Regions from separate parts of the Corynebacterium timonense genome, predicted to be linked through region 1. Evidence: predicted binding sites of a transcription regulator. Region 1 holds the regulator's gene; each other region holds the start of a gene.
The links. The regulator LexA, encoded in region 1, represses DNA repair genes until DNA is damaged. The targets are predictions, from matches to a motif close to CGAACANNTGTTCG.
Positions count from the first base shown of each region.

Region 2: BLT81_RS00255 (HNH endonuclease signature motif containing protein) is a predicted target of LexA. The motif match lies at 6,067-6,080, and genes of this name have one in related genera.
Region 3: BLT81_RS10685 (HNH endonuclease signature motif containing protein) is a predicted target of LexA. The motif match lies at 5,268-5,281, and genes of this name have one in related genera.

Region 1 covers NZ_LT629765.1:742,942-750,349, forward strand. The annotation lists gene BLT81_RS03590 (ABC transporter ATP-binding protein) at 1-693, shown strand, start outside; gene BLT81_RS03595 (dihydrodipicolinate synthase family protein) at 742-1,662, shown strand; gene BLT81_RS03600 (uracil-xanthine permease family protein) at 1,691-2,998, shown strand; gene BLT81_RS03605 (DeoR/GlpR family DNA-binding transcription regulator) at 2,985-3,773, opposite strand; gene BLT81_RS03610 (HPr family phosphocarrier protein) at 3,903-4,169, opposite strand; gene lexA (transcriptional repressor LexA) at 4,235-4,921, opposite strand; gene BLT81_RS12910 (hypothetical protein) at 5,430-5,579, opposite strand; gene nrdR (transcriptional regulator NrdR) at 5,641-6,099, shown strand; gene hrpA (ATP-dependent RNA helicase HrpA) at 6,108-7,408, opposite strand, start outside.
Region 2 covers NZ_LT629765.1:57,296-64,703, reverse strand. The annotation lists gene hpt (hypoxanthine phosphoribosyltransferase) at 17-646, opposite strand; gene tilS (tRNA lysidine(34) synthetase TilS) at 761-1,645, opposite strand; gene dacB (D-alanyl-D-alanine carboxypeptidase/D-alanyl-D-alanine endopeptidase) at 1,646-2,896, opposite strand; gene BLT81_RS00265 (inorganic diphosphatase) at 2,968-3,453, shown strand; gene BLT81_RS00260 (hypothetical protein) at 3,464-4,564, opposite strand; gene BLT81_RS00255 (HNH endonuclease signature motif containing protein) at 6,098-7,342, shown strand; gene BLT81_RS12885 (hypothetical protein) at 7,339-7,408, opposite strand, start outside.
Region 3 covers NZ_LT629765.1:2,236,470-2,243,877, reverse strand. The annotation lists gene BLT81_RS10710 (flavin reductase family protein) at 1-197, shown strand, start outside; gene BLT81_RS10705 (ABC transporter permease) at 238-1,053, shown strand; gene BLT81_RS10700 (taurine ABC transporter substrate-binding protein) at 1,060-2,091, shown strand; gene BLT81_RS10695 (ABC transporter ATP-binding protein) at 2,098-2,886, shown strand; gene BLT81_RS10690 (alpha/beta fold hydrolase) at 2,924-3,778, shown strand; gene BLT81_RS10685 (HNH endonuclease signature motif containing protein) at 3,775-5,199, opposite strand; gene BLT81_RS10680 (hypothetical protein) at 5,326-5,604, opposite strand; gene BLT81_RS10675 (IS1249 family transposase) at 5,853-7,034, shown strand; gene BLT81_RS10670 (hypothetical protein) at 7,256-7,408, opposite strand, start outside.

The DNA of each region.
Region 1 (7,408 bases):
TCCGTGATGCCTGGCGAGACGATCGGCATTGTGGGTGAATCCGGATGCGGGAAGTCGACCACAGCCAATGTCATGTGCGGGTTACAGACCCCCTCGAGCGGAACGGTGCGCTTCAATGGGCGTGACGTTACACGCCGGACCGGCGAGGACCGCCGGACGATGGGGCGTGTCGTCTCGGTCGTGTTCCAGGACCCGTCCACCGCGCTGAACAGCCGCATGACCGTCAAGGAACAGCTTCTCGACCCACTCCGCGTCCACGACGTGGGCACCGCGGACGAGCGCGAGGAGCGGGTGCACGAGTTGCTCCGCCTGGTCGGTCTTCCTGAGGCGGCGCTCGGCGCATTGCCGGGGCAGCTGTCGGGCGGCCAGCGTCAGCGCGTCGCCATCGCGCGGGCCTTGGCGCTCAACCCGGACGTGATCATTGCCGACGAGCCGACGTCGTCTCTGGATGTGTCGGTGCGCGCGCAGATTCTCAACCTCTTTACCGACCTCAAGGCCTCCCTCGGGCTATCGATGGTGTTCATCAGCCACGATATCCAGACCGTACGCTACATTTCTGACCGGATCTGCGTCATGCGCGGCGGCCGCATCATCGAGGAGGGCGAGGCCGCTCAGGTTTTCGCGCACCCGCGCGACCCGTACACCCGGCAGCTGCTATCGGCTTCGCCCTCCCTGCTGCACCCCACTCTCTAAAACCTCCCAGGCTTCGAACCAGGAAAGGCGATACTTTTCATGAATAAATTGACCCGGAGGCTCTCCGGCGTTATTCCTCCCGTCGTTATCGCGCGGCACGAGGATGGCACACTCGACAGCGCCTCCTACCGGCGCAATCTCGAGCGGCTTATCGACGCCAAGGTGCATGGCCTGTTCATCCTCGGCTCGTCCGGTGAGGGGGCGTTTGTTACGGACTCGGAGCGCCTGCAGATCCTGCGGGAGACCGCGGATGTGGTGGCTGGCCGGCTGCCGGTGTTGGTCGGGTGCATCGAAACGCAGACCGCGAAGGTGATCGAGGCCGTTAAGGTCGCCGAAGACAACGGCGCGGACGCCGTCGTCGTCACGGCCCCCTTCTACGCCCTTGGCGGCGAGGCCCAGGTGGAGCAGCACTTCCGCCTCATCCACGCCGCGACGTCGCTGCCCGTCTACGCCTACGACATCCCGGTGTGCGTCCAGGCGAAGCTTGGTGCCGACATGCTGATTAGGCTCGGGCAGGAGGGCGTGCTCGCTGGAGTGAAGGACTCGTCGGGCGACGACGTAGAATTCCGCTTCCTCGCCCAGAAAAATGAGGCCGCCGGCCATCCGCTGCTCCTGTTTACGGGGCACGAAGTGGTGGTCGATGGCGCGTACTTGTCGGGTGCGGACGGGTCGGTGCCCGGTCTGGCCAACGTCGACCCCGATGCCTACGTGCGTCAATGGGATGCGTACCAGGCAGGGGACTGGGAGACGGTGCGCGCGGAGCAGAACCGCCTCGCTGACCTCATGCTCATCGCTTCCCAGGCGACGTCAGTTACCGGGTTCGGCGCGGGGGTCGGCTCCTTCAAGGTCGCGCTGAGGCTTCTCGGCGTTTTCGAATCCGCCACGATGCCGGACCCGGTGCCGCAGCTCACCCCGGAGGAGGTCGACGCGATCCGCGTTGTGCTTGTTGCGGCGGGCCTGCTGGAGTAGCCCGCGCCGGCTCCGTTAGGCTACGCCAGTGAGTAATTTCATTGGCTGGTCCCTGCACGGCGACGGCCGGACGGTGACTGCGGGGGCCGTGGTGGCCCCCGACGAGCGCCTCAACTGGCCGCGCACCATCGGCATCGGAATGCAACACGTCGTGGCCATGTTCGGCGCAACGCTCCTCGTGCCTACTCTGACGGGTTTCCCGGTAAACACGACGTTGCTGTTCTCCGGGGTGGGCACCATCATCTTCTTGCTGCTCACCCGCAACAAGGTGCCCTCCTACCTCGGCTCGTCCTTCGCCTTCATCGCGCCGCTGACCGCGTCACAACAGTACGGCATGGGGGCGCAGCTGGGTGGGGTGCTCCTGACAGGGGTAGCGCTCATCCTCATCGGCGTTATCGTCGACGCGGCGGGGAAGAAGGTCATCGACGCGGTGATGCCGCCGGTGGTCACCGGGGCAATCGTCGCCCTCATCGGCTTTAACCTCGCCCCGACGGCCGTTGCGAACGTCGAAAAGCAACCGCTCATTGCGCTCGTAACCCTTGGAACCGTCCTCGTTGTCACGGTGGCCACGCGCGGGATGATCGCGCGGTTGAGCATCCTCGCCGGCGTCGTGGTCGGCTGGGTGAGCGCCGCGCTGAGCGGCGGCTTAGCGGACGACGCGCGGGAGCAGATCGCGCAGGCGCCGTGGGTCGGCCTGCCGCAGTTCCACACCCCCGAGTTCCACCTTTCCGCCGTTCTGGTTACCCTGCCGGCCGTGGTAGTGCTCGTCGCCGAAAACGTTGGCCACGTCAAAGCGGTCGGGGAGATGACGGGAGCCGACCTGAACGGCTACCAGGGCCGCGCACTTATCGGCGACGGCGTGGCCACCACGCTGGCGGGCGGTTTCGGCGGCTCAGCCACGACGACCTACGCGGAAAACATCGGGGTCATGGCGGCGACCAGGGTGTACTCTACGGCCGCGTACTGGGTCGCCGCGGTGTTCGCGATCGTCTTGGCGTTCATCCCGAAGTTCGGCGCGGTCATCTTCACCATCCCCGCGGGCGTGCTCGGTGGCGCCTGCCTCGTGCTTTATGGGCTGATCGGCATGCTCGGCGTGCGCATCTGGCAGGACAACCGGGTGGATTTTACCCACCCGGCGAACCTCACGGCAGCTGCGGTCGCGTTGATCGTGGGGATTGGCAACCTCTCGCTCACCGTCGGGCCGGTGCAGCTCGAGGGCATCGCCCTCGGATCGGTGGGCATCATCGTCATCTACCCCCTCATGCGCTGGGCATTCCGGACGCTCGGGGAGGGGCGCTACGACGGGTTCGAGAAGCCGGGAGCTACTCGCCGCTGACGACGACGAGCTCGATGCCGTGGTTCTCGAACTCAGCAAGCAAGGAGGCGGGGGCCGCGTCGTCGATGATGAGAACGTCGATGTCTGCCAGCCCGGCGAAGCTAACGAGATAGTCGGTGCCCAGCTTTGTCGAATCGCAGAGCACCACGACCTTACGTGCGTTGGTGATCATCGCGGCTTTGACGGCGGCCTCCTGCGGGTCCGCGGACGACAGGCCGTGATCAACAGTAAGGGCGTTCGTGCCGATGAACGCGACGTCGGCGGTCATGAGCGCCAGAGTGCGCAGAGGGGTGTCACCCACTACCGCCTGAGACAATGCTCGGACCGTCCCACCCAACAGCTGGACGTTGGTCATGCCCTCGCCGGAAAGCTCGAGCGCGACGGGGAGGGACCGGGTGACGATAGGCCAGGACGCTGCGCGAGGGTCGTCGACGAGCAGGGCGGCCAGGCTGCTGATCGTTGAACCAGAGTCGAGAAAGATCCCGTCCGTGGATTCATCCGGGAGGTAGTCGAGGGCGGCGCGCGCGATCGCCGTCTTCGCCCCCGACGAAGAGCGGTAACGCGCGTCCAGGGGCATCTCGGCGGTGAGGAACGACTGGCTAGCCACCGCGCCCCCGTGGACGCGGTGGACACTGCCCTCCTTGCTCAGCGCGGCAAGGTCGCGGCGGATGGTTTCCGCGGTGACGTCGAAACGCTCCGCGAGCGCGCTCACGCTGACCCGGCCTTCGATGGCGGTCAGCGACGCGATCTGGCGTTTACGTTCTTCTGCGTACATGCGTGGCCTCCGCGCGAAAAAATTGGGGCGTCACCGAGTGGAGCGCCGGTCACATTGTTTCAGAACTCGGAGAACACCACCGGAGGTGGGGGCGTCATGCCCGATTCCTACCCCCGAGTGGGGGTTGTGCTACTCGTCGAGATTGGAGGCGATGAGCTCGGCGATCTTCGTCACGGCTTCGGCGTTGTCGGAGGTCACGGTAACCTCGTCGCCGAACTCCGCGCCCATGGCCATGATCATGAGGGAGGAGGCGGCGTCGGCGCCGTCGTCCTCGTCGTCGCCCGCGAGGGTAAGCGTGATGTCTTCGTCATACTCGCCTGCCGCCTCGGCGATCACGGATGCGGGGCGGGCGTGGAGCCCGACGGTCGAGCCAACTTTGACGGTTGTAGAAGCCATGGTGCGGCACCTTTCTGCTGAAAATATGTCGGCGTTGCGTACCCCGCCCAGTGTAAGGGGGCGGGCTACAGCGTGCGGAAAACCGAGACAACGCGCCCCATAATCTGCGCCTCATCTCCGTTGATGGGGGAGAACGCGTCGTTGTGGGGCAGAAGCCACACGCCGGTGGAATCGCGGTGGAACTCCTTGACGGTCGCCTCGCCGTCGAGAAGCGCGGCGACGAACTCGCCTTCCTCGGCGACCGGCTGCGAGCGGACAACCACCCAGTCCCCATCGAGGATGCCAGCGTCGCGCATGGATTCGCCGACGACGCGGAGCATGAACAGCTCGCCGTCGCCGAGCAGCTCATCGGGGAGGGGGAGGTAGCTGTCCACGTTCTGCTCGGCGAGAATCGGCGAGCCCGCAGCAATCTGGCCGACGACCGGGATGTAGCGGGCAGGGGAAACGTCCTCAGGGGTCTCCGTCTGCGGGCTCGTCTTCGGCCCTTTTTTCGGGGCCTCAGGCAGATGGCGCAGGTCCACTGCGCGCGGCTTGTTCGGGTCGCGCCGCAGAAAACCCTTCTTCTCGAGCTCCTTGAGCTGGTACGCCACGGAGGAAGTCGACTGCAGCCCCGCGGCGTCGCCGATCTCACGGATGCTGGGCGGGTAGCCGCGCAGGACCACGGCGTCACGAATGACCTCGAGGATGCGGCGCTGCCGGTCCGACAGAACGCTGGTGTCGAGGGTGGTGGGGTCGTACTTTTTGCGTGCCATGTTCCTTGCCTTGAGGGGTCTGTGAAGTTCGTGTCGTGAGTGCCTGTCCGGGCGCCGCGCGCCGTGCGGGAGGGGTAGTAACCCACCCGGCGCTTGATGCCGTAGCGGCGTCTGCGTCGTGTCCCAAAATAGCAGATGTGGCAAGGGTGTTCGAGATTTATGGCTCATGTCTGGACACGTGCGTGTTCGACTGCTATAAATCGAACATGAGAGCGGAAGTCGAACATCCGAGCGAGGGTGCGGGCGACGTGTCCGCTCGGTTTTTACTCTGAGTGCACGATCCACCGTCGCAAGAAAGTGAGACAGAAATGACCATCATCGCACCTCGTCACACCGCCGTCGCGCCGAACAACGCGCAGCGCTCACGGTGCCCGGTCCCGGCCGCTGTCTGGGACATCCCCGACGTCTCGGTTCGCAACGCGCGCGGCGGCGCCGTGCGCAGCCTCGGGGGCGATGTTCGAACGGGAGATTGTTCGAACGAGGGGCCGGATAGTGTACAGGGGACCGTTCACTTATCCCGCCACGAATCCCGGGCGAGCGCCTTGATGGGCGCCGGGTTCGGGCTTGCGCTGCTGGTGGGGTCGGCGCTTGGTGGGATCCTCGACACGTCGCCGGAGCCCGCTGTCCCGGCGAGCGCACCGAGTACATCGTTTGCCACGTCGGGGCGCTAGGTTGCCACGCTCGTCCGAAAGCGTGAGGGCGAGGTAGACTCACTCCCCGTGTATTGCCCGTTTTGCCACAATGAACAGTCCCGCGTGATGGACTCCCGCGTCGTCGACAGCGGCGCGGCGATCAGGCGGCGCCGCGAATGCACCGAATGCGGCGGGCGTTTTACCACCGTGGAAAAAGCCGTGCTTACCGTAGTGAAGCGCAACGGCGTAAGCGAGCCGTTCGACCGCGACAAACTCATCGTCGGCGTGCGGCGAGCCTGCCAGGGGCGGGACGTCTCGGACGACGCGCTGAAACGGCTCGCGCAGCAGGTCGAGGAGACCGTGCGTAGCCACGGCAGCTCCCAGGTCAATGCCAACGACATCGGATTGGCCGTGCTCGAGCCGTTGCGCGTGCTCGACGAGGTCGCCTACCTACGGTTCGCCTCCGTGTACAAATCCTTCGAATCCGCCGAAGACTTCGAATCCGAAATTCGCCTCATGCGACGTAAGGACCGAGAAGACTTCTAAGCGCGCCCTTACGCTAGCTTCTCGATCATCTTCTCCACGCGCCTTTGGCTCACAGGCTCCGCCGTCCCCAATCGTTGCGCGAAGAGGCTGACCCGGAGCTCCTCGATCCTCCAGACGACGTCCTTGTACGCCGCGGTCTTCTCCCGCCCAGCGGGCAGGCGCGACATTTTCGCTTTCAGCGTTTTCTTCACCGAATCGATCACCGCCTGGCGCTCGGCGTCCCGGTCGGGATCGCGGCCCATGTCCTCCAGTCGAATGCGCATCGCTTCGACGTAGCGCGGCACGTGCTGCAGGCGCTCGACGCCGTGGACCGTGATCGCGTGCGGAGGAAGGTAAAAGTTCAGCTGGGAGCGCATGTCGTCGATCGCCGGCCCCTCCCAGGAGCGCAGCTCATCGCGCATGGAGGACCACTCCACAAGAGCCGGGGCGACAGCGACAACCGCGCGGCGAACGGCACCGGCGACGCCGGGCGTGACGTGTTTGACGAGGGCGTCGAAGTCTTCCGGGGTGCGTACTGGGCCGCCGTGGGCCATCATCAAGTCACGCACGGCGGCAACACGAGCGTCGTCGACGAGCCCCTGAGCACCTCCGTGCGGGTAGTTGTCCACGGCGACCTTCTGCCGCAGCGGCAGACCTTTCATCATCTGATTCGCGTTGACCGTCACCTCACGCAGCAACAATGTCAGCGTGGCGGTGACCATGGACGCGTCGGCCGCTGCCTTCGTCGGGTGGACGGTCACCTTCACGCCTTCCGGCGTGGCCTCAAGGGCGGGGTAGGCGTCGACGGTGTTGCCGTCGATGGTGGCGTGCACCGTCTCGGCGACGTCGCCCAGATTCTCTCGGGTCCACTCCGTCACGACCCCAGACTCGGAGCGGCGGCTCGCTTTGGACACCGAGGACCGGATCTGCCCCGCTTGGCGCTCCTTGAGGGCGGCGAGGTTTTTATCGTGGTCGATCGTCTCGCCGCGCTTGTCAATCGCGGCGAACGTGACCCGCAGGTGAGCAGGCAGCGCATCCGGGCGGAAGTCGGACGCGTTGATGCCGGAGCCCCCGAGTTCTCGCAGCCCGTGCGCGAGCTGATCGAGCAGACCTGACTCGTGGGGCGTGAGCTCGGGGAGCACGCGCGCGGCGAAGTCGGGCGCGGGCACCACGGTGCGGCGCAGCGGTCGCGGCAGGGTGCGGATAAGCTCCGTCACCAGTTCTTCGCGCAGCCCCGGCACGAGCCAGTCGAAGCCCTCGTCGGTGAAGCCCGCGAGCAGCGGGACCGGCACGGCGACGGTGACGCCGTCGAAGTCGTCGCCGGGTTCGA
Region 2 (7,408 bases), 690 kb from region 1:
TTGTTGTGGGAAAGGTCTAGATCTCGCTGGCCCGCACGTCCGCCTCGACGGCGTCTTCGACCACCCCGCCGTAGACGCGCGGGTGGAGCGTGCCCACGTACGGCAGGTCGCGGTAGCGCTCCGCGTAGTCCAGGCCGTAGCCAACGACGAACTCGTTCGGGATGTTAAAGCCGATGTCCAGCAGATCAATCTGCGCTGTCTGCACCTCGGGCTTGCGCAGCAGGGTGATCACATTAAGAGAGCGGGGTTGGCGCCCGCGCAGGTTCTTCATCAACCAGGACAGCGTCAACCCAGAGTCGATGATGTCCTCCACGATGAGCACGTCGCGGCCCTGGATATCCCGGTCGAGGTCCTTGAGGATGCGCACGATGCCCGAGCTGGTGGTGGAGTTGCCGTACGAGGACACCGCCATGAACTCCAGCTGGCACGGGATGTCGAGGCGGCGCGCGAAATCCGTCAGGAAGAACACAGCGCCCTTGAGCACGCAGACGAGGATGAGTTCCTGCTCAGCGCCGCGGTACTTCTCAGAGACCATGTCCGCCAACTGCTGGATCCGTGTCTGCAGCTCCTCCTCGCTGATGAGGATCGCCTCCACGTCCTCGCCGTACGGGTTGGCGGGGACGTCGAAGTTCTTCGTATCGTGCAGCTCGTGTCCTGTCATCGGTGCCCTTTCTCGCAAGCCCTAGCGCATCGCGTAACTCCCTCATCTTGCCACCTTCCCCGCGCGGGGAACAACCACCAGCGGTTTTGCAGGTTGGGTTCAGGTGACCACGAGCCTGCCCGCGACCCTGCGCACGCTGCGCCCGCCGGCCAGGGTGACCGGCCCTTGACCCTTCCACCGCACGACGAGCGCGTCAATGTCTTCGAGCTGCGCCCCGCCCGGAGCCACGCCGTGCCCGGCCAGCCACGCGACGAGGCGGCGCCGCCGCACCGGCGCCGGGTCGCGCGCGAGCTCGGCGCAGTCGTCGGTTGGGGCACCCTCGCTTATCGACGCCACAAGCTCCCGCCCCTGCGCAATCCGCGCGGCTGTTGTCGCCAGCGCGGGCACCGCATCGCCGCCGATCAGTTCGCACAGCTGCGGGATCACCTCGCGCCGCACGCGCACCCGGCGAAAGGAGGCGTCGGCGTTCATGGGGTCGTGCCAGGGCTCGACCCCGAGCTCCGCGCATGCGCCGAGCGTGTCGGCGCGGCGCAGCGTAAGGAAGGGCCGCGCGACGCCACCCTCGCGCGGCGCCATGCCGGAGGGGTTGCCGCGTAGGGCCCCGAGCAGGAGCGTTTCGGCCTGGTCCTCGGCGGTGTGGGCGACCCACACCTCCCGGCCGGCGGCGCGCAGCGCGGCGTAGCGGGCCCGCCGGGCCTGCGCCTCGAGGTTGCCCGGCGCGACGTCGACGCGCACGACCTGCGCCTCGAGCCCCCAGGCGCGGGCCTGCTCGGCGGCGCGCTGGGCGATATCGGCGGAGCCGGGCTGCAGGCCGTGGTCGACGACGACCGCCACGGCGTCTTTCGCCTCCGCGGCGGCGGCCGCGGCGAGCGCCAGGGAGTCCGGCCCGCCGGACAGGCCGATGACGGCGGGCCCGTCGAAGGGGCGCACGGCGTGCCGGCACGCCGCGAAGTGCGGCGAGCGGCGCGGCCAGAACGGGCGCATTTAGAACTCCCGCAGCACGGAGGCCAGCTCGTCGAGGGCGCGGCGCGCGGCGAGGATGTCGCTGCCGTTGGAGATGAAGGCGAAGGTGTACACGTTGCCTTCGCGGCTGGTCACGGTGCCGGCCAGCGCGGAGGTGGAGTCGAGGGTGCCCGTCTTGGCGCGCACCCAGCCGCGCCCGGGCAGGTCGGCGTAGCGCTCGGCGAGCGTTCCTTCGCCGTGGGCGACGGGCAGGGTGGACAGCAGGGGGCGGAGGGGTTCGGCCCGTGCGGCGTCGACAAGCAGCTCATCGAGCAGCCGCGGCGGGATGAGGTTGAAGGTGGACAGGCCGGAGCCGTCGGCGAGCGTGACGGCGGTGGTGTCGTAGCCGCGCTCGGCGAGCGCGTCGAGGGTGGCCTGCGGGCTGGCCGCGCCGCGGTGGGCGGCGACTTCGCGGCCGATGGCCTCGGCCATGACGTTGTCCGAGTCTTTCATCATGGCCTTCAGGCGGGCGGTCAGGTCGGGCGATTCGGCGCTGGCGAGGACCTGTGCCCCCGCGGGTGCGGCGCCGTAGTCGGCGACGTCGGCGCCGAGGCGCTCGGCGAGCGCGCGCGCGACGTCGAGGGCGGGGGTGTGCGAGCGCGGGACGTCTCCCTCGGTGGCGCCGATGCGCCCGCCGTGGAGCATGATCGGCTCGAGCGGGGCGACGAACCCGGCGTCGATGTCGACGGGGTCCCACCCCGGCAGCAGCGTCTCCCCCGGCCAGGCGGAGGTGTCCACGTAGACGGCGTCGGCGCTGCCGATCTCGGCGGCGAGCCGATCGAGTGTTTCCTCATCGAACCACACGTCGCCGGCCGCCTTGATCACGACCTGGCCGGGGGTTTTACCCGCGACGACGTCCGTGGTGATGGTGTCGGCGGGGCCCAGCTCCAGCAGCGCGGCGGCGGCGGTGAGCACCTTCGTCGTCGACGCTGGGCGCAGGGGGTCGGCGGAGAGCTGGTCAAAGATGACCTCGCCGGTATCCGCGGAGGAGATCCTCGCGTGGAAGGTGCCCAGCGCGGGGTCGGCGGCGAGGCGGGCGATCTCCGCGGCGCGGGTGGTGGCGTCGATAGGCGACGGGCTCGCGGGCTCGACGATGGGGGCGGGGGCCGTGAGCTCGAACGCGGGCGCGTGCGTGAGCTCGGCGCGCTGCTGCTGCGCGGAAACCCCAATCCCTGCGACCGCGCCGACGCTGATCACGGCGGCGGCGCCGACTGCCCATGTCCATACCTTCATCGGGCTAAAGGGTAGCCCACGTATGATATTTGGCGTACTTTCCACCCACCAGACGGCATGAAGGAGCGCACATGAGCGACAAGGCCATCGAAGTCATCATCGAGATCCCGAAGGGCTCCCGCAACAAGTACGAGGTCGACCACGAAACGGGCCGCGTCTACCTCGACCGTTACCTGTTCACCCCGATGGCCTACCCGGCCGACTACGGCTTCATCGAGCACACGCTTGCCGACGACGGCGACCCCCTCGACGCCCTCGTCATCACGCCTGAGCCCGTCTTCCCGGGCGTGACCGTCATCGCGCGCCCCATCGGCGTGTTCAAGATGACCGACGAGGCCGGCGGCGACGACAAGCTCCTCTGCGTCCTCGACGATGTGCGCTACGAGTCCATCCAGGACATCGACGACATCAGCGACTTCACCAAGGACGAGATCGAGCACTTCTTCGTCCACTACAAGGACTTGGAGCCGAACAAGGAGGTGTCCGGCTCCGGCTGGGGCAACCGCGAGGAGGCTGAGCGCATCCTCCGCGAGTCCCAGGAAAACTACACGAAGTAGCTCGTAGCTCTTAGACCAGCTGGCGGCGGCCCACCAGGAATGCCGCCGCGCCGACGAGCGAGGCGATCACGAGGCCGATCAGGCCCTTGGACACGCCGTTGACGCCGGTCTCGGCGCTGATGCCGCGCGCCTGCTCGGCCGTCGGCGTAACCTCCAGCGCTTGGCGCTGCACCTCGGCGCGGTTGCTGCTCAGCAGGCTCTCGGACGAGGAGCGCTCCTCCGCCGTCGGCGTGGAGCTGGTGCGGCCCGAGCTGGTGACGTAGGTGCGGCCGTCGTCGTTGAGGTAGTAGTAGGCGCCGCCGAGGAAGAGGATCGCCGGCAGCGCGATGAGCGCGAGGCGCTGCAGCTCGACGCTCGCCTCGAAGCCGCCGCCGTTGAGAGCCTCGAAGCTCGAGCCGCCGTTGGCCTGCTGGCCTGTGCGCGCCTCGCGCTCGGCGGTGTTCTCCACGAACACGGAGGACCCAGGCAGGCTGAGGCCCTGCGTACCGGAGCCCTGCGCGCTGGAACCCTGCAAGAGCGTGACGTTGATGGGCAGCTCGCGCTGCAGCTTGCGCGCGAAGTCGAGGGTGAGCATCACGCCGGCCTGCCCCTCGGCGACCGTCTTGTTCACCAGCTCGCGGGAGTTCACCACGTAGTTGATGTCCTGGTTGTAGAACCACTGCTGGCCCTCCCACTCCCCGGCCAGGCCGCCGATGGTGGCGAAGGGAAGCAGCTGGCTCGCGGCCTCGAAGGCCGCGCTGCTGCCCGTCTCCTGGCTGCCGTTCTTCGGCTGTGCGTAGCCGGCCTTCTGCGCGAACTCCGCGATGGTGAGGTAGCCCTCGGTCAGGCCCTTGAGGTCCGCCTTGACGTGGTCGCGATTGACCACGACGTGCTTCCCGTCCTCGTGGTAGAACCACTCGACGCCGTCCCAGGTGCCCGCGACACCGCCAGCTTCCCACGTGTTGAGCGGCTTGCCTTCCTCAATGGTTAGGCCGCTGCTCGCGGCGTTCGCGCTGCTTCCGCTGCTGCCCACGGCAGATCCGGCGGGCTCGGCGTGGGCGGCGGGGACGAGGGACAGGGACAGGGCGCCAGCGAGCGCCAGGGCGGGAATGCTCGAAGCAATCTTCTTCACGGGAACCTCCAGGGCTGTGTGGGGCGGCCCCCACCGTCTTTCAAGTCTCAAGTGAGGGTTTAGGGTCAAGTTCACTGTAGCCCTGTTTTCACATAAGTCACATGCGCAACACGAGTCACATCACTGACGCCTCCCCTTTTTGGGGGTGAAAACGATATGCCAGTGCCACTGCTCGGGAATCAGGAAGGTCGCCCGCGCTACTCGACGCCACACGTGCGTGTTCCGGGTCGCGCCGCAGTCGCGGGCGGCCACTAGTTGTACTTCCTCGGCAAGGTTGTGGACGTGTGAGCGTGCCTCGACATGTAGCCCACTGACGCTCTTCGAAAAGTAGCCCAGTGTGGTCGTTGTTATTGTGCCTGGCGGTGCCTTGGTTCGGGGGTTATTGTTGCGGGCACTTTGCGCCCTTTGATGCGGTGCCTTACTCCTCGGTGTTGGACGATTTTCGCATGGCGAACTATACGGTCGACCATGGCGCTGGCGAAGGTGACGCCACCGAAGTGGTTCGCCCCGGGGCGTGAGTAAGGGTATCGACTGGGTCGGCGCACATATACTCAGGCCGGATCCTGGCAACGTGGTTGCGAAACCATGACTCCGAACCTGTCCAACCCACCCGCTGGGCCAACACCGTGGCATTAAGCTGCGGTGCCTCCGCAAGAAGTTGCCTCACCTGCGGCTCAAACGGAACGGAACCCGTGCCTTTGGCGTCCCGTGGCTTGTAACAAGGCGGCGAATCTGAAGCCAGAGCCTTCTCCACCGCCTTCTTCGCACAGCCGACTTCGGCCGCGATCTTCCTCAATGACAGACCCTGCCCGGGCAGGTACCGGGTCTACGCCCATTCCTTCAATGAAATCGCCCATCCAATCTTTTCCGGGTGGGCTACTTTTCGACCGTCGCTAACAGAGGTCGGTCCGTATGCAGTGCATAGTCGCGGCGCTCGACGGTCGGGGGCTGATCCGTATGCATTGCATAGTTTCGGGCCCGTCCGCTTCGGGGCCGGGGGTGTATGCATTGCATAGTCGCGGCGCTCGGGGGCTGATCCGTATGCGTTGCATAGGCACGGCGCTCGGCGGTTGGGGTTGGGGTGCATGCATTGCATAGTCGGTGCGCTCGACGGTCGGGGGCTAATCCGTATGCATTGCATAGTTTTGGCGCTCGGGGGCTGATCCGTATGCATTGCATAGTCGCGGCGCTTGGTGGCCGGGGGGGTGATCGGTATGCATTGCATAGTCGCGGCGCTTGGTGGCCGGGGGGGTGATCGGTATGCATTGCATAGTCGCGGCGCTCGGCGCGCGGGCGTTGATCGGTATGCATTGCATAGTCGGTGCGCTTGGTGGTCGGGCGCTGATCGGTATGCATTGCATAGTTGCGGGCCCGTCCGCTTCGGGGCTGGGATGTATGCATTGCATAGTCCACCCCACTCAAACACGCGCGCTATGTAAACGTCGAAAATCTGCCTTTAGCCAGCTCAACCCACATGTCCGACCCGTTGCTATACTGTCAATCAAACACACGATCGACACGCTTGGGGGAGCAATGGACACACCACCGACCACCGTCAGCAGGGACAGCGCACCCGCACATATCGCGCACACCATCGAAAAAGGGTTCGGCGTATTCTCGCGCCGCAAGGCGCAGATACTCTACGCCATCGCACTTTTCGACGTCCTCGGGCTCGCACCCCAGTTCGGCGCACAAACTACCGCACTGTGGCTGGTCCGGAGCATCGCGGTACCGAACTCCACCGCCCACGAATACGTCAGGGTTGCCCGCGCAATGCTGCGCTTCGAGGTGATGGCACAAGCATTCTTGGAAGGGCGAACAAACTACTCCAAGGTCAGACTGATACTGCCGCCGCTCACCAAGGACAACGAGGCCGAGTTGGTAGAGCTGGCCTGCACCATGACGTTCCACGAGTTGGAGATCGCGCTGCTGCAATTCCGCCAGCCGGCGCAGAAAGCGACGAGGACGTCCTACGTGCGTCTGAAAGCCGCGCCGGATGGGCGTATAAAGCTGTGGGCGGACTTCAACGCGGCGGAAGGCGCGCGTGTGATGGCGGCGATGAAGGTCGGGGAACTCGCCTGGCACGACGTCAACTGGGCATCCTTGGCGGGCAACGACGCGACGGTGGATCCGGAGCGTATCGACGCTGAAATAGACCGCCAGGATAAGAAAACACGCGGCTGTTCCGGTTTCGGCCTGCCCATCGGGGAGGTGTTGGTTAGCGCGTTTATGGGCATGGTGAATATGACGTTGTCGCGGCCGCGTAACCCGTTGCGCGCACCGGGGGCGCACGTCAACGTCGTCATGACCACCGACGGCAAAGCCTACCTGCCCTACAACCCTGGTGCGCCCTCAAAGGCGGTGAAAAACTTCCTCGCCAACGCCCACTACCGGCTCAACAGGGTCGACGACACAGGGCTGGTGCTCAACAGTGGGCGCGCATTTCGGCTTGCCTCCGACGCCCAGGTCAACGCGCTGATGCTCATGTGGCGTCACCAGTGCGCGATGCCCGGGTGTAGTCACACGCGCTTTATAGAAATGCACCACGTCCGTGACTGGGCGGACGGCGGGCCGACAGACCTGGACAACTTGCTGCCGTTGTGTTCGGCGTGCCACAGCCTCGTCAGCGACAACCACATCACCATTTTGCGCGACGGTGGGGACTTTCATTTCCTGGGCCCGGGTGGGGTGCGCTACGTCAGCACAGACCGCGGGCTGCCCGTGCGCAACGACGACGCCCGGACGCTGGAAGAGTTCAACGAGCTCAGCTGGGTCTAGCGGCGCCTCGACAGCACGAGCCTCGCGATGCCACGCCAACCGAGCATGAACAAGACGGAGGTAGCA
Region 3 (7,408 bases), 1.1 Mb from region 1:
TCGAGACCGACGGCAGCGCCATCCTCCTGCCCGGCGCCGCGTTCAACGCCACCGCCCGGCTCGTCGAGGAAATCGATGTGGGCGACCACATCCTCGCCATCGCGCAGATCGAGCGCGCGCACACGACCACCACCGACGACGGCGAGAGCCACCGCCCTCTCGTGTTCCACCGCTCCGCGGTGACAACGACGATCTAGGCCGCGGCCCCTACTGAAGTATCACCTCTGAGGAGTACGAATGCTGGCGGATAACCGGTGGCGTCTCCGCGGCGTGCAGTTTTCTGTGCTCGTCGCGCTCATCGCCGTCTGGTGGGCCATCACCCACTTTTCGCACATCAACCCGGTGATACTGCCCTCCCCGGTCGACGTGGGCAGGCAACTCGTGGAAACGAACATCTGCCGCGAGCAGGGCGATGGCAGTGCGCGCCGTACGTGCGGCGTGCAGGGCTATTTCCTGTGGCAGCACCTGCTCGCCACCATCCAGCGCGTGGCGGTCGGCTTCGGCGCGGGCATCATCGTCGGCGTGGCGCTTGGCTGGCTCCTAGCGTCGCACCGCGTGCTCCGCGCGATCGTCGAACCCTACGTCAGCTTCATGCGCGCGCTGCCCCCGCTGGGCTACATCGGCCTGCTCATCGTGTGGTTCGGCATCGGAGACACCTCGAAGGTCATCCTCCTGTTCCTCGCCACGTTCCCCGCCATCACCGTCGCCACCACCTCCGGCGTCATCGGCGTGCGCCACGATTGGGTGCGCGCCGCCCAATCGATGGGGGCGAATCGCGCGCAGGTACTCCAACGCGTGACCATCCCCGGGGCGTTGCCCGAGATCTTAAGCGGCATGAGGCTCGCGAACGGCATGGCGTGGTCGGCGATCATCGCCGCGGAGCTCAACGACGGCATCCCGGGGATCGGCGCCTTGGCGTTCATCTCCGGTACGCAGCTGAACACCTCGCTGACCATCGCCTCCATCATCGTGATCGGCGTCGTGGCCGTGGGTATGGATCAGCATTTCCTCTGGGCCGAGCGGCGCTGGGCCCCCTGGCGCGGAAAGGGATAACTGCCGATGAACGCGAGATCTCTCACCGCGGCGCTTCTCGCGTCCGCGGGTGTGCTCCTCACCGGGTGCGTGGGCACTCCGGCCAGCGAGTACGAGCAGCGCACGAACGCCGAATGTCCCGTCGAGCCTACCGAGGCGGCGGGCGAGGTCCGGCTCGGCTACCAGGTCATTCTGGGCACTGAGCTCTACGTCCGCGACCGGGGGCTGGCGGAGGCGTGTATGCCCAACGCCGACCTGCGCTGGATCCGTTTCCCCACCGGCCAGGACGTCGTGCAAGGGCTGGCCTCCGACTCCATCGACCTCGGCTTTTTGGGATCCACGCCCTCCGCGAAGGCCCTGAGCGAGCCGCTCAGCCTCGACGTGGTTATCCCGCGCGTCAGCGCCGTCATCGGGGACACCGAGGCGCTCGTGGCCAAGGACGATTCGGTAGACACCATCACGGACCTGCGCGGCGGCAGGATCGCCGTGCCGTACTCCTCCACGGCGCACTACAGCCTGCTCAACGCCCTGCGCTCGGCCGGAATGGACCCCACGCAGGACGTCGAGCTGGTCAACCTCTCCCCGGACGCGCTGCCGGCGGCGTGGCAGTCGGACGAGATCGACGCCGCCTATGTGTGGGATCCCGTCCGGGCCTTCCTCGCCGAGTCGGGCCACATCGTGCTCACCAGCACCGACGTCGCGGAGGCGGGAGCGCCGACGTACAACTTCACGCTCGCAGCCCGCGGCTGGGTTGAGGAGAACACGGAGCTTGTGCAGACGTGGCTCGACCTGCAGGACTGGGCGGCGCAGGTGCGACGCGACGACCCAGAAGAGTTTGCGCAGGGCAACGCCAACGAGGCGCAGCTCAGCGTCGAAGAGACCTTGTACCAGCTCGATGGCCTGCACATTGTGGGCGGCGCGGAGCAGCTCGAGCAGCTCCGGGGCGTGCCCGAGGCGCTCGAGCGCACCTCCGCCTTCCTCGCCGGCGAACGCGAGGTCGCCGCGCCGCTGTCCAGCGAGGACGCCTACGACGCGGTGTTTTTCATGGAAGGAAGGTAACCCACGATGATCACGCTTGACCACGTGTCTCACGTCTACACCACGGAGGACGGCGAGCAGGTGCCCAGCCTGCAGAAGTTCAGCCTCAACATCGCCGACGGAGAGCGCGTCTGCGTCGTCGGCCCGTCCGGCTGCGGGAAATCGACGCTGCTGCGCCTCATCGCGGGCTTCCTCCTCCCCACCACCGGGACAATTACCGTGGCGGGCCGCACGGTGAAGGGGCCCGGCAATCATTGCGGGGTGGTGTTCCAGCAGCCGACCTTATTCCCGTGGCTGCGGGTGAAGGACAACATTCGCTTCGGCGCCTCCCTGACCGGAGACCCTGAGCAGGAGAAGGCGGCCGAGCGTCTCACCGAGGTGGTGGGGTTGAGCGAGGCGCGGGAGCGCTTCCCCCACGAGCTATCCGGCGGCATGCAACAGCGCGCCCAGATCGCGCGCGTGTTGGCGCAGTCGCCGCGCGTGGTCCTCATGGATGAGCCTTTCGGCGCGCTCGACCCGTTCACCCGCGAGCAGCTCCAAGCCGACCTGCTGGGCATCTGGGCGGCGAGTACGCCCAGCATCGTCTTCGTCACCCACTCGGTCGACGAGGCCCTACTGCTCGGCCAGCGGGTCGTGGTGATGGCCGCGAAGCCGGGGCGCATCGTGGGCGTCTACGACGTGCCCGACGTCTACGGCTCTCTCGCCGGGGCGGAGCCGGACCTCGCCGCGGTGAGCGACCTGCCCGAGTTCCGCGAGCTGCGCCGCGAGGTGAAGGGCGCGATCAGTGAGGCGGCCGTCAATACGTCATCTGTTTGAGAGCGGGATCACAGAGAGGCGAGTACACTCTCCACACATGGTTTCTGTCGACATCACGTTGCCCGACCGTTCGACCAGCACCGTTTCGCTGTTTCCGGCGGCGGGAGCGGAGAAGCCCCTCGTCGTGATTTGGCCCGGTTTCGGCATGGGGGCGCGCTACTACACACCCATCGCGAGCTGGTTGAGCGATAACGGCTTCCCCTCGGCGATCGGCGAGCTGCGCGGCCAGGGAACCAGCACGGCGCGCGCCTCCCGCTCGCGCACCTGGGGCTACCACACGTTGGTCACCGAGGACTACCCGCTGACCATTAGCGCCGCCAAGGAGGTGCTGGGCCTATCGGCCGGGCACCCCGTGGCGCTGCTGACGCACTCGATGGGTGGGCAGGTGGGCATGTTGTACCTGTCCAGCGCGCGGGCGCGGGAGCAGAACGTCGTCGGCATGATGGGCGTGGGCACAGGCAGCCCGTACTGGAAGTCCTTCACGGGCCGCAGCAAGCGGCGCATCGGGATGGGGGCGCCGGTGATGGCGGGGGTCTCGCGCACCCTGGGCTTCTGGCCGGCGGGGAAGTGGGACCTGGCTGGCTACGGGCGGCAGGCGGGCCGCCACGTCCGGGAGTGGGCGCAGCTGTCGCGCAGCAACTCGATCGGCCACATCGCCGGGGCGGATTATCCGACGGCTGTGTCGGGGGTGCAGGTCCCGGTGCTGTTGACGCGGTTTGGCAACGACGAGGACTGCACGATCGCCTCGGCGGAGGCGCTCGCGCAGCATGCGCCCGCCGCCGAGCTGGCGGTGGAGCAGCTCGACGGGGGCCTGGGGCACAACAAGTGGGCGCGCGACCCGGAGGTCGTGGGGCGCAGGTTCGTGCGCTTTTACGAGGAGAAGCTGGCCTAAGCGGCGGGCCCCGCGCGATGTCGGATGCGTGCGCCCGCTGAGGTGCGGTACCCGTGGGTTTCGTTCGTGCGGGGTGGGGATCCGTCGGCCGGGTGGTGTTCGACCCGGCCCGTGGTGCGGTTGATGTCCACGTGGCCCTTGTTGCGGGCGCCGTCCCTGTCGTCGTTGACGCAGCGGTGGTGTTCGCGGCACAGCCCGGCGAGGTTGGAGATGTCGGTGAGGCCGCCGTTTTTCCAGGCCACGATGTGGTGGCCCTCGAGCTCCATGCCGGGGCGGTCGCAGCCTGCCCAGGCGCAGACGCCTTGGGTGGCAAGGAGGGCGAGTTTCTGCCCGACGGAGGCTAGGCGGGTGCGCCCCAGCGACAGGGGCAGGGCCGTGACGGGGTCGAGTTCGAGGATGAAGTCGGTGCCGCTCAGGCCCAGCCGGAGGATGTCGTGGGCGTCGAGGTCGATGCCGGTGTTGGTGGCAAAGAGGGTGTCGCGGTCGCTGGAGGTGAGGTCCTCGGCAGTGAGGGAGAGGACGACGGAGGCCGCGCCCCGGCCGCGTTGCTGCTTGCCGTGCTCGTAGCTGTGGAGGATGGCGACGAGCTGGTCGTGTCCGCGCTGGGCCCGGGTGCGGGTGTCCTCGGCCGGGTCGGTGGAGACGTTGGTGCCGGGCGCGTACCCGGGCTCGATGAGGGCTTTGAGCAGGGCCATCTCCCCGCGGGCGAGCTGGAGGGTGACGCGGCCCAAGCCGTCGGCGTCGGGGCGCCCGAAGCTGATGGAGCGCTTCTTCCACGCCGCGTGGGGGTCTTTCTCTCCGTCGTAGTCGCGGCCGCGCAGGTTGGCGCGGCGGACGTTGTCGCGCAGCCAGCGGCGCAGCTCTTCCGGCCCGCACCCCGTAGCGTGAGCGAGGGCCTCGGCGTGTAGCTCGTCGTACCCGGGGGTGGCGTGTTCGTTGAGGTCACGCAGGGCGTACTGGATAACTTTGTGCTTTTCCGCGCTGACGGCGCCGGCGCGCGAGCGGGCGGCGGCACGGGCGCGGCGGGCCCGCTCGAGGCGCTTTTCGCGGGCGCGTTCGCGTTCCGGGGTGGGTTCGGAGTCGGCGGGAATGTCGGGCACGACGGGCTCGCCGTAGAGGTCGTGGCCTCGCGTGATGCGGCTGCGCGCCTCGGCGCGGGAGAGACCGAGCACGTCGACGAAGTACTGGGTGGCGTGGTTGGCGCCGACGACTTCGCCGGCGCCGTCGCGGTCGGCGAGGTAGGCGTAGGCGGCGTCGATGGCGGCGAGCGCGTCGAGTGAGGCGTAGAGGCGCTCCATGTCGGCGCGCACCGCGCCGAAGGTGAGGTCGTCGGGGGTGGAGAAGATCGCGGAAAGGTCGCTGGTGGCGGACGTGATGGCGTCGACAAGCGAGCCGAGCGGCGTTGACAGTGACGTTGACACGGCCACCCCCCTTTCTTGGAACCTGCCCCACACCCTAAAGCCCCGCCCCGACACACGCCCTATCGATACGAACACACGTTCGAACGCAGCCTGCAAAAAAGGCCCGGGACAGCCCGGGCTGGGGTGCTAGAGGGAGGAGCCGGCCAGGCGCAGCGGGATGAGGATGAGGGAGCTGATGATGCCGATGGAGGAGTTGATGAGGATGGCGGCGGCGCCAATCTTCAGGGCCTGCTCGGTCTCGAAACGGTTGATCGGGGTCAGACCGTCGAAAAAGTCGACGATGTCGCCGGGGATCTGGATGCGAGAGCTGGGTTCCGGCGCAACGATCTGCGCATTGGCGGCGGGGGCCGCGGAAACGATGGTTGTGGTTGCGAGTGCGGCGACCAGCGCCTTCTTGAGCTTCATGAGAGTGCCTTCCGTGGGTGGTGGGGGGGAACGTGATCTAGATTACAGGATTTTACAAGGTTGCGGGGTGCTCCATACAGAAAAAGGGGGTTAAGGGTCAAAATGTGTGTCCGGAATTGGTGATTTCCGGTATCTGACCTCGGCGATTTCCGGAAGTATATGCCCCAAGAGCGTATATCCGCTGTTGTGGTCGTATATCCCCGGTGTGGCGTGGTTGATGTGGTAGGGGCCGGTGGTGTGGTGGCCCAATGCCGAAGAACCGACCCCGCTGCGCTGTGTGCGGCGGCGAAATGAAGCGTAATGGGAAAACCTCCGCGAACCGCACTCGGTGGCGATGCAAGATCTGCGGTGCCTCCGTCACGAAACGACGGCCGGATATCACCAACGCCGCCGCCTTCAACGCCTTTATCACTCACGTCACCACGGGTGACAGTCTGAAAATCACCGCTGCCAAAACAGGCTGCAACCCACGCACCTTGCAACGCCGGTTTGAGCACTTCTGGCTAGTTGATGTTCCCGATCCCACCATCGGGCACGAAGGCCGAGTCTATGACCAGGTCTTTCTTGACGGCACCTACACCGCCGGCGGATGTCTCATAGTTGCCGCCACTTTGGATCACGTCATTGCCTGGCACTGGTGCACACACGAAACCACCCGCGACTACCAGCAACTGTGTGAACGCATCCCCGCGCCCCTGATCGCCGTGATCGACGGTGGACAAGGCGCGGCCAGCGCGATCAAGAAGTGCTGGCCTAACACCAAGATCCAACGCTGCCTTGTCCACGCCCAACGTGTGGTGCGCCGCTACACCACCTCCCGCCCGCGCACGGATGCTGGACGAGCGATCTACCATCTCGCGCTTAACCTCACGAAGATCACCGATCTTGATGAGGCGGCCGCGTGGGGTGCCAAGCTCCACGAATACGGCAACGTCTACCGCGACTGGATGAACCAGAAAACGTGGACAACCGACCCATTGACGAAACAACGCACCTGGTCGTGGACGCATGAGCGCACCCGCAAGGCCTACAACAGCCTCAACCACCTGTGGCGCAACAACTTGTTGTTTGTCTACCTCGCCCCACCCGCTGGTGTGATCAACCCCGGGCGGATCAAACCGACGACTAACAGTCTTGAAGGCGGGATCAACGCCCAGCTGAAACTGCTTGCCCGCACCCATCGCGGCAGATCCGGTGAGCATCAACGCCGGATGCTCGACTGGTGGCTTTACCTGAAAACAGAACTGCCTGACGACCCAGTCGAGATCGCCAGACAGTCCAACTGGGGTCAGGACCAACTCGCCAAAGTTCCAACCCTGACCCACAACGAGAACCACGCCGACCACGAAACAGGACGACCAGCCCTCTACGACAACGCTATCGACACCAACTACACCCACTCAATCGGCATCCAAAAAGGCCACATCTAGCCCCCGCGACACGCCGACACCAGACACACATTTTGTCGTATAACCCGAAAAAGGCCCCTCGTGACAGGGGCCTCTTCGTGTTGGGGCTCTTCCGCCGCAGCGCCGGGCAACTCCTCAGCCACATTCGTCACTGCAACCACAACGGCAACAAATGTAACACGGGGGTCGGGGCGGCGCCACCGTCAGCCCGTCCCGCATGCACGGTTTGCTTGTCGACGCCCTCACCCCGCGTCAACCCACTCCCGGTACACCGCCGCGGCGACCTCCGCGAGGGCGTCGTTGTGGCCGGTCAGCGGACCCAGCGCGAGGACGGTGCGGCGCAGCTGGGCGGCCGCCGCGTCACGCGAATCAAACACCGGCGCGCCGTGGATGCG